2 regions of the Rhizobium sp. CB2179 genome follow, and region 1 is predicted to be linked to the other one. Evidence: riboswitches for the same ligand, from Rfam matches in the RefSeq annotation. Region 1 holds a riboswitch; the other holds the start of a gene.
The links. Region 1 has a riboswitch for cobalamin ahead of cobU (bifunctional adenosylcobinamide kinase/adenosylcobinamide-phosphate guanylyltransferase). Riboswitches for the same ligand answer to the same signal wherever they lie in the genome.
Positions count from the first base shown of each region.

Region 1 (7,350 bases):
ATGCCGAGATCGCGCGCCGACAGGCCTTGCGAGGACGCCGCCCATGCCTCCCTCGACGAGGCCGACAGGATCGCCTGCAGCACGATCGCCTCACTCGCCTCCAGCACCGTCGCCTGCCGGTCCGCACCCGGTGCGGAGACGGCAAAACCCGTCGTATTGATGACGACATCAGGTTTCAGTGCCGAAAACACGCTTTCGAGAATGCCTGTCGAGACAGGATCCTTGAGGCTGTAGGCAAAGACCGGCAGCGGCCGGAGGCCGAGTGTCATCAGCGCTTCGATCAGAGCTTCGATCGGCCCGGTCTCGCCGCTTTGGACGAGCGCGCGGTAGAAGCTGATGGCGACGATGGGTTGCGATCCTGCGTCTGCCGCCGAGTTCGGGATACCCCCCTCAGTCCTGCCTGACATCTCCCCCACAAGGGGGGAGATCAGGGATGAGAGGTCTCGCTCCATCTCCCTGACCGAAGATGCGGCATCCTCAAACGTTTCTTTTGCGAGAAGCCCACGCGACTTGCCGATCTCCCCCCTTGTGGGGGAGATGTCCGGCAGGACAGAGGGGGGTGCCACATCCAAAGACATCTGTGAAGGTGTCGCCAGAACCCGCCGCCACTCTTCAACCCCAATCAGCCCCCGCCCCGGCCACCAGATGCCGGCCTTCATCAAAGGCACGGCCGGCGCCGGCTTCTCGGCACCCGACAACATCGCCCCGGCATAATCGAGAAAGGCCCGCGCATTGGCGTCGCCGCCCTCGATCAGATAGGCCCACAACGCGTTGAGATCATCGAGACCGACATTGGAAAACGGCACCAGCCCCGCATCCGGCCTGGCATCGCCCGGCAGCACCGCGATCAGCGCAGCGGCGCGCGCTGCCGCTGCATGCAGCGCCTCCAGCGCATAGTGGAAATAGCTGGCGCCGCCGAGCGCACGCACGATGATCAGCTTCGCATGCCGCACCGTGCGCTCGACATAGGTATCGACAGACATCGGGTGCTTGAGGCTCATCAGGCTTGCGAGCCGGAGCGAAGGCCCCGCCCCGCGATCGCGATGGGCGGCCGCGATCGCGGCAAGCTCGCTGTCCGCCGCCGACAGGAACAGGATATCGCCCGGCGTCTGCCCGAGGTCGATTGCCTCCTCGCCGTCGCTGATCGTTCCCTGCTGGGCCAGAAGCAGATGCATCGGTCTATGCCAGCGCTGCGATCGCTGCCCTCACCGCACCCTGGTCCATTTCGTGCAGGCCGATAACGACAAGGCGCGTAGCGCGCTTTTCGCTCGCGCCCCAGGCGCGGTCGAAATAATGGTCGATCCGGCTGCCGACGGCCTGGAGCTGCAGGCGCATCGGCTTGCCCGAGACATCGACAAAACCCTTGAGGCGCAGCACGTCATGGGCAGCAATGATGCTCTTCAGCGCTTCGACGAAGCCGGCGGGATCGGCAATGGGTCCGAGATCGACGACGAAGCTGTCGAATTCATCATGGTCGTGCGGCGCACCGTCTTCATGCTCCAGCTCGTGATGCGACTTGCGATTGGCGACATCGTCCTCCGTGCCGACGCCGAGGCCGAGCAGGATGCCGGCCGACACCTCGCCGTTCCTCGCCTCGATCATCACGGGCTTGCGCACCGTGCGGGAGGCGACCTCGTCTCGCACCCTGATAAGCCCTGCAGCATCGATCAGGTCGGTCTTGTTGAGCACGATGAGGTCGGCACAGGTCAGTTGATCCTCGAACAGCTCCTCGATCGGGCTTTCGTGATCGAGCGATTCATCCTCGGCGCGGCGCGCATCGACGGCATCATGGTCGTCGGCGAAGCGGCCGGCGGCAACAGCGGCGCTGTCGACCACCGTGATCACACCGTCGACGGTCACCTGGGTACGAATGTCGGGCCAGTTGAAGGCGGCGACCAGCGGCTGCGGCAGGGCAAGGCCAGAAGTCTCGATGACGATATGGTCGGGCCGCTGTTCGCGCTCGAGCAGCTTGGTCATCGTCGGAATGAAATCGTCCGCAACGGTGCAGCAGATGCAGCCGTTGGTCAGCTCGATGATGTCGTCCTCGGTGCAATTCTCCGCACCGCAGCCCTTCAGCACGTCGCCGTCGACGCCGAGATCGCCGAATTCGTTGATGATCAACGCAATCTTCTTACCGCCGGCATTGGTGAGCAGGTTGCGGATCATCGTGGTCTTGCCGGCGCCGAGAAACCCGGTGATGACGGTTGCGGGAATCTTCTGCTGGTTCATGGACTTAACCCTTCATTTTCAGCGACAGACCTGCCGCGATGAAATAAACTTCGGCGGCCTTCGCCGCGATCGATTGGTGCAAGCGGCCGGCATGATCGCGAAAATCCCGCGCCATGCGATTGTCGGGCACGATGCCGAGACCGACCTCGTTGGAAACGAAAACGAGCCGCGCCTTCGCGCCGAGCAGAAAATCGGCAAGTGCGGCAAATTCCGCCGCCATGTTCCGCTCCTCCATCATCAGATTGGTGACCCAGAGCGTCAGGCAATCGATCAACACGATGCGCCCTTCGCCATCGATGGCGGCGAGCTTGCCGACGAGGTCGAGCGGCTCTTCATGCGTCGTCCAGGACGGACCGCGATCGGCCTTGTGTTGCGTGATGCGCGCCTGCATCTCCTCGTCCCAGGCACGGCCGGTGGCAAGGTAGTGGCGATCGAGGCCACTTGCCGTCACGAGGTCTTCGGCGAAGCGGGATTTGCCGGAACGTGCGCCGCCGAGGATGAAGGTGGCAGTCATGCTCAAACGCCTCTCAGGGAGAGTGCGTAGCCGTGGCTTGTTCCGAGTGCACCTTTCTCGGCTACTGAGGGTGTGACACCCCCCTCTGTCCTGCCGGACATCTCCCCCACAAGGGGAGAGATTGAATCGCCGAGAGCTTTTCTCCAAACAATTGATGTGGGACGACGGTCGTGCTGCTTGCCGATCTCCCTCCTTGTGGGGGAGATGTCCGGCAGGACAGAGGGGGGGATCCAGCATTCGACATAAACGGCCGAAAGCACACCTCTTGCAGCACTGCTTGGAGGCGTCGCGCGCGCCGCACCAGGCCGCGCCGAATTCAATCGTTCAGCCAAGACAACCTCCGTGCTGGCAACGGGCATAGTGCCCAGGTGTGGGCTTCTCGCCCGGCACGCATGGCAGGTCTCCTGGCTCGCGGTTATCGGCCGCGATCGGGGCAGACCGGAAACCGGTCGCCCTGATCGTGCCAGCGGATCATCCTCGCCTTCCCGGCTGCATCAGTGAAAAGGTGGACGATTCGTAGACTTGAGAGGCGTCCGACCCCGGTTGATCACCATGCATATCCAGTGGCTTTCCCGGCATGTCGCCCATCCCGCCCGCCCGCACGATTGCAGGCTCCGAGCCGGAAGGGCTTGATGCCGGATGGAAGACCCTGACCGCTCTACAGTCGCGGGGTCGGCTGTGATGAAGGCGCCCGGCTTGGGTCCGCCCCGTCACATTCCCTTTTCATCCAGAAGGGCGTAACACCGATCCGGAACCATCCGTTATGTCAGGATGGTCAGTCGACCATCCGTTATCGGGATGGTTAGGCAAGCGCAGGGGTGAAGTCAACCGGCCTTGGCGGCCGCTCGATCACCGGCTACGAGGCGTTGCCACGCCAACACGACTTACTCTACCTAAAATATCGTCTTTTATCAGAGACTTACGTCATAAATATTTATCCCGCGCGCCGGCTTTTCGCCGCAATTGCGTCGCAAGCGGAGTGCCCGACCATCTCCGCCCTTGACCGGGCCTCTCCCCGCCTAGTTGTCTAGCCATGCTTATGAAATTGGATCGGCGCCGTTTCCGCGCGCTGCGTGTTTTCTTCGATCCGGGACGCCTGCGGGCGCTGACCCGGCGTAGCGAGGTCGGCCTGTCGCTAGCGGGCGCCGTTGTCGGCATCATCTCGGGTCTTGCCGTCACCGGCATGAGCTACGTCTCCAATGAGCTGCATCAACTGGTCTTCGGCATCGCCGACAGCGAACGACTGAGCTCGTCCGAGATCGAGAATAAGATGCTGCTGCTCACCGCCCCCGTCATCGGCGGCGCCCTGCTTGGCCTGTTGCTCCTGGTGCTGGCGAAACGGCGCAAGAAACCGATGGTCGACCCGATCGAGGCCAATGCGCTGCATGGCGGCCGCCTGTCCCTGACCGACAGCATCATCGTTGCCGTGCAGAACCTGATCTCCAACGGTTTCGGCGCCTCGGTCGGCCTGGAGGCCGGCTATACCCAGCTTGCCGCCGGCCTCGCCTCGAAATTCGGCCTGAAGCTGCAGCTTCGCCGCTCGGACCTGCGCACCCTCGTTGGCTGCGGCGCGGCGGGTGCCATCGCCGCCGCCTTCAACGCGCCGCTGACCGGTGCTTTCTATGCCTTCGAGCTGATCATCGGCACCTATACGATCGTCTCGCTGACGCCTGTCGTCGTCTCCGCCCTTGTCTCCACCCTGATCGCAAGGCTGCTTGCCGGCAGCGATTTCACCATCGATATCGGCAGCTTCGGCTCGGTCGTGCCGGCCGACTATATCCCGGCGCTGCTGCTCGGTGCTTTCTGCGCTGGCGTCGGCATCCTGATCATGCAGGGCGTCGCCTTTGTCGAAGAACTGGCGCGCAAGAGTTCGATCGCCCCACCCTTCCGCCCGGCACTCGGTGGCATCATCGTCGGGCTCTTGGCGATGATCTCGCCGCAGGTGCTCTCGGCCGGCCACGGCGCGCTGCATCTCAACCTTTCCCGTGAGGTGGCAATCCCGACACTGATCGGCCTCTTCCTGTTGAAATCCTTCGCCTCGGCGATCTCGATCGGCTCCGGCTTCAGGGGCGGCCTGTTTTTCGCCTCTCTGTTCATGGGCGCCCTGCTCGGCAAACTCTTCGCCTATTGCGGCCCCTATTTCGCCGATGCGACGCTGACGCCTGTCATCTACGCCGTGGTCGGCATGAGTTCGCTTGCCGTCGCCGTCATCGGCGGTCCATTGACCATGACGTTCCTGGCGCTCGAAATCACCGGCGATTTCCCGATCACGGCGCTGGTGCTCGCTGCCGTCATCACCTCCTCGCTCGTCGTGCGCTCGACCTTCGGCTACTCCTTCGCCACATGGCGATTCCATCTGCGCGGCGAAAGCATCCGCAGCGCCCATGATGTCGGCTGGATCCGCAACCTGACGGTCGACAAGCTGATGCGCGCCGACGTCAAGACGGCAAGGGCCGGCATCTCGCTGGAGGAATTCAAGCAGGCCTTCCCGATCGGCTCGACCCAGCGCGTCATCCTCGTCGAGGAGAGCGACAAATATGCGGGCCTCGTGCTGGTGCCGGAGATCTATGCCAACCCGACCGACGCCCAGGACGAGGGCAAGACGCTTGCCGATTTCATCCACTACCGCAACGATTTCCTGCAGCCGCAGATGAATGCCAGGCAGGCGGCGGCGATCTTCGACAAGAGCGAAAGCGAAGCGCTCGCCGTCGTCAACAACCTGATCGAACGCAAGGTGATCGGCCAGCTCAGCGAAAGCTATACGCTGCGCCGCTACAGCGAAGAACTCGACCGCCGCCGCCGCGAGGTCTCAGGCGAGATCTGATCCGTCGTCGCGCCATCGGATCGACGCTTCAGGATACGGCGTCGGCGAGCTTGAACACGTTTACCGCTTTCGAAACCCCGCGCAACTCGAAGGATCCCAGACATTCGTTGGCGACGGCGCAGGTGACGGCGAAGCTTTCCGACATCAGAAGGTGATGTCCGAGCGTGCTGCAGAGTTTTTCGAGGCGCGAAGCCTCGTTGACGGCGCTGCCGATCACCGTGAAATCAAGCCTGCCGCGTGCGCCGATATTTCCGTAGAAGACCTCGCCGAGATGCAGCACGACATCGACGCCGATGTCAGGACCTCCATCATTCCTCCGCTGACCATTCAGCACCTTGTTGGCTTCCAGAATATTCTTTGCGGAAGCCAGTGCAGCCATGCAGGCCTTTTGCGGATCTTCAGCATCGGTCGGAAAGATCGCCAGCACGCTATCGCCCATGAACTTGAGTATCTCGCCCGAATTTTCCTCGACATGCCAGCCGATCAGCTCGAAATGTTCATTCAGAAACCCGGCGATTTCGCCCGGCTGATAAACCTCGGTCAGCGCCGTGAAGTTTCTCAGGTCCGCAAGCAGGATCGCAGCATTGATCGCCCCTCCCTTTCCCCTCTGAATATCGCCTGCAAGGATGCGTGCACTTGTCTTGGCGCCTGTATAGACGGCGAGGATATCCGATGCGGTTTTCGTTGCCGCGATACGATAACAAGCCAGCCCCAGCGCCGGGAAGAGCTTCGCGACGATCGCCAGTTGATCATCAGAAAATCCGCCCGGCCTGTCGCTTGTGAGAGACAGACTGACTCCGCGTAGCGCAGCCTCCTTCGGGAACTCCAGCAGGCTGACCAGATGATCCGTGCCGCCGCTATGCGCGAATTCCGCAAGCTGCGGGTAGTCATCGACACCCTCACCCTTGGCGATGTTCCAGCGACCTGACGTTTCGCCACGGCCCAAAAGAAAATAGATCGGGGTCTTCTCGAAATTCAGCACTCCCGCAGTGCCATATTCGGCATTCTCGATCGTGGTCGCACCGCCGCGCACGAAATTGGCCGAGACGCCGCCATACATGGGATGAATTGACGGCATTGAAATGCTTCCCCGCCAAATCGGAAAGCCATCCGCGATCAACCGATCGCACAATCCGGCTATCAGCTCGGCGATATGCTCAGCTGTGATTCCATGTTCTATAAGCCACTGAATATGATTGCTAATTTTTAAACCTCCACATGAGCCGCCACAATCTTATGATGGCAAATCGGGCAAATGGGCGGCAATCCGAACCGGGTCGCCACGACATCCAGTGATAGCCCGGCCAAACCGATGTTTCTAGCCATCGAGCTCGGCCACCACAACCGCGGGGCAGATGGCAGAGAGATTGATACCGTTATCGACGCATTGCGAGGTTTTACGCCCGATGCGGACGCCCACCACGAGACGCTAGCGGAACCTGCTCCAGTCTGCATCCTGGGAGGCGACGAAGGGTATTTCGCCCCTCGACAAGGCAATGTCTTTCAGCATGTGATCTGGCAAGGCGCCAAGCTGATTTGCCGCCGATCGCCTGCGTCGCCAGACGACAAGGGCGCGCAGCGGAGAGGTAAGCAGCGCCATCACTTTGCGCAGTCGCAGCTCGACCGCGCTGGACAAGAGCTTCTCGTTCATTGTGATCCCGTGAATTTGCGCGTGCCGATGGCAAGATCGCAACCCGGAGAACCGGTCGGCGACTCGTTCGCCGGCCGGTTCCGACATCCTAGCGCGCCGAATGTGGGGCGATGAGCGTCGTGATCTCCGTCA
Region 1 is NZ_CM172781.1:2,338,146-2,345,495, forward strand. Features, by position in the region: gene cobN (cobaltochelatase subunit CobN) at 1-1,175, opposite strand, end outside; gene cobW (cobalamin biosynthesis protein CobW) at 1,180-2,229, opposite strand; gene cobU (bifunctional adenosylcobinamide kinase/adenosylcobinamide-phosphate guanylyltransferase) at 2,234-2,743, opposite strand; cobalamin riboswitch at 3,121-3,517, opposite strand; gene AC244Q_RS11685 (chloride channel protein) at 3,777-5,567, shown strand; partial or broken gene AC244Q_RS11690 (adenylate/guanylate cyclase domain-containing protein) at 5,596-6,893, opposite strand; gene AC244Q_RS11695 (DUF1127 domain-containing protein) at 6,997-7,218, opposite strand; gene AC244Q_RS11700 (DUF4242 domain-containing protein) at 7,307-7,350, opposite strand, start outside.

Region 2 (7,350 bases), 1.7 Mb from region 1:
CGACGAATAGGAGCGCGCATGCACCGCCTCCATGAAGGAGACGTTGGAAAGCACCGCCTCCTCATGCGGCGTTACCGCATCCTCCATCAGCCGGATGGAACCGACGCCGTTCTGGATCGTGTCGAGCAGCGTCAATCCAGTGAAAACGCGGATAGTCAGCTGCTGCTCGGCCGGCGTCAGCGTTGCCCAGGAGGGAATGTCGTTGGAAAGCGGCACTTTTTCCGGCAGCCAGAAATTGCCGGTGAGCCGGTTCCAGACTTCGAGATCCTTGTCGTCCTCGATGCGGTTCCAGTTGATGGCGCGCACGCGGCTGACCGGCTTCAATTGCATGTTCATTGTGTTCCCTCTTGAGAAATGTGTCCGGATTTGCCCCTCATCCGCCTGCCGGCACCGTTGCCTGGGTCGAGCCACTGGTCTCGACCCGTCCTTCGGATCCCCGCCAGCGGGGCGAAGGGGATATGCCGCACCCTTTTCCGTCTTTATTGCCGGTTCGTGTGGCAAGTCCCCTCTCCCCGTCAAAACGGGGAGAGGGTTAGGGTGAGGGGCAAATGCTCCGGAGCGAAATATCAAATTACAGCGTACAAGACACGCAGCCCTGCACCTCGGTGCCGGACAGCGCCATCTGGCGAAGGCGGATGTAGTAGATCGTCTTGATGCCCTTCTTCCAGGCATGGATCTGCGCCTTGTTGATGTCGCGCGTCGTTGCCGTGTCGCGGAAGAACAAGGTCAGTGACAGGCCCTGGTCGACATGCTGGGTCGCCGCCGCATAGGTGTCGATGATCTTCTCCGGCCCGATCTCGTAGGCATCCTGATAATAATCGAGATTGTCGTTGGTCATGAACGGCGCCGGATAATAGACGCGGCCGATCTTGCCTTCCTTGCGGATCTCGATCTTCGAGACGATCGGATGGATCGAGGAGGTCGAGTGATTGATATAAGAGATCGAGCCTGTCGGCGGCACTGCTTGCAGGTTCTGGTTATAGAGGCCGGAGGCCATCACCGCCTTCTTCAACGCCACCCAATCTTCCTGCGTCGGAATGTGAATGCCTGACGTCTCGAACAGCGCCTTGACCCTCTCCGTCGCAGGCTCCCAGAGCCGGTCGGTATATTTGTCGAAATAGTCGCCGGAGGCATATTTCGAGTTCTCGAAGCCCTTGAAGCTCGCGCCGCGTTCGACCGCCAAAAGATTCGAGGCGCGGATCGCGTAGTAGGTCACCGTGTAGAAATAGATGTTGGTGAAATCGACGCCTTCCTCGGAGCCATAGAAGATGCGTTCGCGGGCGAGGTAGCCGTGCAGATTCATCTGGCCGAGGCCGATCGCATGGCTCTCGTCATTGCCCTTCTCGATCGAAGGGACTGAGGAGATGTGGCTCATGTCGGAAACAGCACTCAACGCCCGGATCGAGGTCTCGATCGTCTTGCCGAAATCGACCGAATCCATCGCTGCCGCGATGTTCAGCGAGCCGAGATTACAGGAGATGTCCTTGCCGAGATGTTTGTAGGAGAGGTCGTCGTTATATTCGCTCGCCTCACTCACCTGCAGGATTTCCGAGCATAGATTGCTCATCGAAACACGTCCGGCGATCGGGTTTGCCCGGTTCACCGTGTCCTCGAACATGATGTAGGGATAGCCGCTCTCGAACTGGATTTCGGCAAGCACCTGGAAGAATTCGCGTGCCTTGATCTTCTTCTTGGAGATGCGGGCGTCGTCAGCCATCTCGCGGTACTTTTCCGTCACCGAAATCTCGGTGAAGGGCACGCCATAGACGCGCTCCACGTCATAGGGCGAGAACAGGTACATGTCCTCGTTGTTCCTCGCGAGTTCGAAGGTGATATCGGGCACGACGACGCCGAGCGACAGCGTCTTGATGCGGATCTTCTCGTCGGCATTTTCGCGCTTGGTGTCGAGAAAGCGCATGATGTCGGGGTGATGGGCATTGAGATAGACGGCCCCCGCGCCCTGCCGTGCGCCGAGCTGGTTGGCATAGGAAAAACTGTCTTCGAGCAGCTTCATGACAGGGATGATGCCCGAGGACTGGTTCTCGATATGCTTGATCGGCGCGCCTGCCTCGCGGATATTCGTCAGCGACAGCGCCACGCCGCCGCCGCGCTTCGACAATTGCAGCGCCGAATTGATCGACCGGCCGATCGATTCCATATTGTCCTCGACGCGCAGCAGGAAGCAGGAAACCAGTTCGCCGCGCTGCTTCTTACCGGCATTGAGGAAGGTCGGCGTCGCCGGCTGGAAGCGGCCGGAAATGATCTCGTCGACCATGTCGCGGGCAAGGCTCTCGTCGCCGCGCGCCAAGGCCAGGGCCACCATGCAGATGCGGTCCTCATAGCGCTCGAGATAGCGCTTTCCGTCGAAGGTCTTCAGCGTATAGCTGGTGTAATATTTGAAGGCGCCGAGGAAGGTCGGGAAACGGAACTTCTTGGCATAGGCCTGGTCGAACAGATCCCGCACGAAATTGAAGGAATACTGGTCGAGAACCTCCTGCTCGTAATAGCCCTCGGTCACGAGGTAATCGAGCTTTTCCCGGAGATTGTGAAAGAACACCGTGTTCTGGTTCACATGCTGCAGGAAATACTGCTTGGCCGCCATTCGATCCTTGTCGAGCTGGATCCGCCCCTGATCGTCATAGAGGTTCAGCATCGCATTCAGCGCGTGGTAGTCGAGCGTTTCCGCTGCTTTCAAAGGGCGTTCGAGAATTCCCGTGTCCAAAACCGTTCCATTCCGTGTTTGACGTTGGCGACATCCGCTTCTGTGCCCAGCAGTTCGAACCTGTAGAGGTAAGGCACCTGGCACTTCTTTGAGATCACGTCGCCGGCGAGCCCGTATGTTTCGCCGAAATTGCTGTTGCCCGCGGCAATCACGCCGCGGATGTGTCCTCGGTTTTCCGTATCGTTGAGGAAACGGATCACCTGCTTGGGAACGGCGCCCTTGCCGCCGTCGCCGCTATAGGTCGGCACGATCAGCACGAAGGGTTCGCGGATATGGAACGCGTCTGCGCCATTTGGCGGAATGCGCGCCGCGCGCAGTCCGAGCTTGGCGACGAACCGATGGGTGTTCTCGGACCGGCTGGAATAATAGACGATCAGAGCCATCGCCTTTCCTCAGGAAAGTGCGCTGATCATGTCGGGACGGAAGCCGGCCCAATGCTGCTCGCCGGCGATGACGACGGGCGCCTGCATGTAGCCGAGGCTGCGGACCCGATCGAGCGCTTCGGCATTCTGCGAAATATCGACGATGTCATAATCGACGCCCAACCGGTCGAGGGCGCGGTAGGTGGCAGTGCATTGGACGCAGGCAGGCTTGCTGTAGACGGTGATGGTCATGATATTCCTCGTGACGACGCGATTGGGACGCAGGACATCGATCGGAAATCTCGCGATATCCGTCGAAAACACTCTGTATTTTGCAGCGATGCGGCTCGTTCAGCCGCTGGGCGTGATCCGCCCTCTACCTCTAGCGGGTGGCGGCCTGAACTGAGATACTGACATGACTTCACCCCGAAGTGGCTCAATGCGAAGGTTTCGGGGGCGGAGGCTCGGGCCTGCGAAACGCGATGCGGAGATTCCCCGCAGCCATGCAACGCGACCTTCCGGACACCCCGCCCGTGGACGTTTCGTTCGAGGCAGGTCTCCTGGCTCACGGGTCAAAGCACCCTGCCCCAGCCTTCCCGGAGCATCATGCTCCAGTGACCTGAAATCGGACAGTTGCTCGCCGCTTACAGTTGCGGGGGCAGCTCCGGCATTGCCGCGCCATGATGGCGAAACGCACCGTATTCCCGTCTTAGCCGCCGATCCTCACGAATCGACGGAACCTCGAACACTAGATATGGTACGCGAATCCAAATTCGCGTCAACGGATGGTTTGTGCATTGCGTTACGACAGGTTTGAAATCGCTACGTTCCTGTGAAAAACATGGCTAACGAAAGCTTAAAGAAAGCAGGCTGTGGAGAAAGTCCCGACGAGGAGAGCCTATCTATGGCCGGTCCCGCGATTTTCGATTCGAGATCGGGCCTGAATCGTCGATGGGACATCCCGCCGGTGACGAGCGCGGGAGGGATGAAGTCAGGAAAGTTTATATCTTTATTCGAAGCAGCCGCAGCGCGTTGATCGTCACCAGCACGGTGGCGCCGGTATCGGCGAGGATCGCCGGCCAGAGCCCGGTGATGCCGGCGATCGTCGTCACCAGGAACACCGCCTTCAGTCCGAGTGCGATGGTGATATTCTGCAGGATATTGCGCATCGTGCGTTTGGAAAGTTCGATCATCCGCGCCACGTCGCCGACACGTCCGTGCAGCACGGCGGCATCCGCCGTCTCCAGCGCCACATCGGTGCCGCCACCCATGGCAATGCCGATATCGGCGGCGGCCAGCGCCGGAGCATCGTTGATGCCGTCGCCGACCTTGGCGACGATGAAGCCTTGGCGCTTCAATTCGCCGACGACCCGCTGCTTGTCCTCCGGCATCATCTCGCCGCGCCAGTCGATGCCGAGCATGCCGGCAACGGCTGCTGCCGTCCGCTTGTTGTCGCCGGTCAGCATGATAGCCTTGACGCCTGCTGATTTGAGGGCAGCGAGCCCGGCCTCGGCATCCTGACGCGGCTCGTCGCGCATGGCGATAAGGCCGGCCACAACACCGTTGACGAGCAGCACCGACACGCTCTTGCCCTCGTCGTTCAACGCCGAGATGCGTGCATCCTGTTCAGCACTGAGCGTCCCGCGCTCGCGGGCGGCGGGCGGCGACAAGAGGTCCAGCGTCTCACCACCGACTTTGCCGCTGACGCCCTTGCCCGGCAGCGCTTCCAGCTCGAAGGCCGGCGGCACGGGAACGCCGTCCGCCTTGGCGCGGTTGAGGATCGCCAGCGCCAGCGGATGGCTGGAACCCTGTTCCAGCACCGCCGCGCGCGACAGCACCTGCGCCTCGGTCAGACCAAAGGAAATGATGTCAGTCACCTGAGGCTTGCCTTCCGTCAGCGTGCCTGTTTTGTCGAAGGCGACCATCGTCACCTTGCCGAGCGTCTCCAGCACCGCGCCGCCCTTCATCAGCAGCCCGCGCCGCGCACCGGATGAAAGCGAGGCAGCGATCGCCGCCGGCGTTGAGATGACGAGCGCGCAGGGGCAGCCGATCAAAAGGATCGCAAGGCCCTTATAGACCCATTCGCCCCATGGCCCTGCGAACAGCAGCGGCGGAACGACCGCAACCAGCGCTGCGACCACGACCACGCCGGGCGTGTAATAGCGCGAGAACCGATCGATGAAGCGCTCGGTCGGCGCCTTCGATTCCTGCGCCTCCTCCACCAGCTTGACGACGCGGGCGATGGTATTGTCGGCCGCGGCCGCCGTAACGCGAACCCTAAGCACCGCATCGCCATTCACCGTGCCGGCAAAAACGACGGCATCGACGCCCTTACGCACCGGCGTGCTCTCGCCCGTCACCGGCGCCTCGTCGATCGCGCTCTCGCCTGAGAGGATGATGCCGTCCGCCGAGATCCGATCGCCAGGACGAACCATGATGATGGCCCCGACCGAAAGGCTTTCCGCCGGCACCTCCCGTGTCTGCCCATTGTCTTCGAGCAGCGCGGTCTTCGGCACCAGCGCCGTCAGCGACTGGATGCTTTCGCGCGCCTTGCCCGCTGCCACCCCTTCCAGCAGCTCGCCAACGAGGAACAGGAACACAACGGTCGCCGCCTCTTCGCCGGCATTGATGATAACGGCGCCGACGGCGGCGATCGTCATCAGCATCTCGATCGAAAACGGTGTGCCTGAGAAGGCGGCCATGACGGCGCGCCGCGCGATCGGCACCAGCCCGATCAGCATGGCGACGATGAAGGCGTAGGACGCGATCGCCGGCACGAGATGGCCGACGGTGTAGGCGGCAACGAGTGCTCCACCCGAAAGGATGGTCAGCCGGCCCTTCCTGCTCTGCCACCAGGGACCGGCCATCGGCGCATGATCGTGCCCGTGCAACCCCTCGATTTCCTTCTCGCCATGATCGTGGGGATGGTCATGGCTATGACCTTCATGATCATGTACCGCATGATCGTCGTCATGGCCCGCGTGATCGCCGCAGCCATGTCCATGATCGTGACGATGCTGTGAGCCCTGAGTATGCGCAGGCGCAGCGTTTCCGGCAAGCGGCGCGACGGAATAGCCGAGCCCCGTCACCTTCTTCTCGATCACCTTGAGATCGCTGCTGCCATCGTGCCGCACGGTCATCGTGCCCGCCATCACCGAGACGGAAACATCGGCGACACCCGCCACGCGTCTGACCGCCGTATCGATCTTGGTTGCGCAGGCGGCGCAATCCATGCCGCCAACCCGGTATCGTGTCTCGCTCTCAGCCATCATCCGCTTCCTTGTCAAACAGAAGCATCTCTCCTACATCCTATAGCGACTAGAGGTGCAAGAGGAAAATCATGAAAAAGATCACCATTGGCGAAGCCGCGCGCCAAAGCGGCGTCAAGGTGCCGACGGTGCGCTATTATGAAAGCATTGGCCTGCTCGCCGCCCCGAGCCGCAGCGAGGGCAACCAGCGCTCCTTCGAGCCCGCCGATATCAGCCGTCTCGCTTTCATCCGCCACGCCCGCGAACTCGGTTTCGAGATCGACGCGATCCGCACGCTGCTCACCCTGCAGGACGATCCTCACCAGTCCTGCGCCTCGGCCGACGCCATCGCCAAGGCCCGCCTCATTGAGGTCGAGCAGCGCATCCGCAGCCTGATGGCGCTGAAGGCCGAGCTGGAAACCATGGTGGAAGGCTGCGGCCACGGCCGCGTCGACCAATGCCGCGTCATCGAAGTGCTCGCCGATCACGGCCAGTGCACGCATCCGCACCACTGATCTCTGCCCTTGCAGGCGATCCGCGCCCGCGCCAAAACTGAACGCAGATACAATCGGGCGAAGACATCAATGAACCAGAAGCGGATTGCGATCATCGGCGGCGGCCCGGCGGGTCTCGCGGCTGCCGAACTGCTTTCCCGTTCCGGTCATGCGGTGACGGTCTACGACGCCATGCCGACCTTTGCCCGCAAGTTCCTGCTGGCCGGCAAGTCCGGTCTCAACATTACCCATTCCGAGGATTATGCCCGTTTCACCACGCGCTTCGCCGCGGCTTCCGCCCGCCTGCGCCCCGCTCTTGATGCGTTTACCCCTGATGATATCAGGAATTGGGCAAGCGAGCTCGGGACGGAAACCTTCATCGGCTCGTCCGGCCGGGTTTTTCCGAAGGTGATGAAGGCCTCGCCTTTGCTGCGCGCCTGGCTCAGGCGGCTGGAGGCACAGGGCGCCACGCTGCGCACCCGCCACCGCTGGACCGGTTTTGCCGAAGACGGCTATGTTTTCGA
Region 2 is NZ_CM172781.1:3,999,521-4,006,870, forward strand. Features, by position in the region: gene nrdF (class 1b ribonucleoside-diphosphate reductase subunit beta) at 1-336, opposite strand, end outside; gene nrdE (class 1b ribonucleoside-diphosphate reductase subunit alpha) at 572-2,653, opposite strand; gene nrdI (class Ib ribonucleoside-diphosphate reductase assembly flavoprotein NrdI) at 2,692-3,105, opposite strand; gene nrdH (glutaredoxin-like protein NrdH) at 3,115-3,336, opposite strand; cobalamin riboswitch at 3,618-3,843, opposite strand; gene AC244Q_RS19770 (heavy metal translocating P-type ATPase) at 4,086-6,353, opposite strand; gene AC244Q_RS19775 (MerR family transcriptional regulator) at 6,425-6,847, shown strand; gene AC244Q_RS19780 (TIGR03862 family flavoprotein) at 6,917-7,350, shown strand, end outside.
Region 2: linked by a shared signal. The riboswitch ahead of nrdH (glutaredoxin-like protein NrdH) and the one ahead of cobU (bifunctional adenosylcobinamide kinase/adenosylcobinamide-phosphate guanylyltransferase) in region 1 are both predicted to bind cobalamin.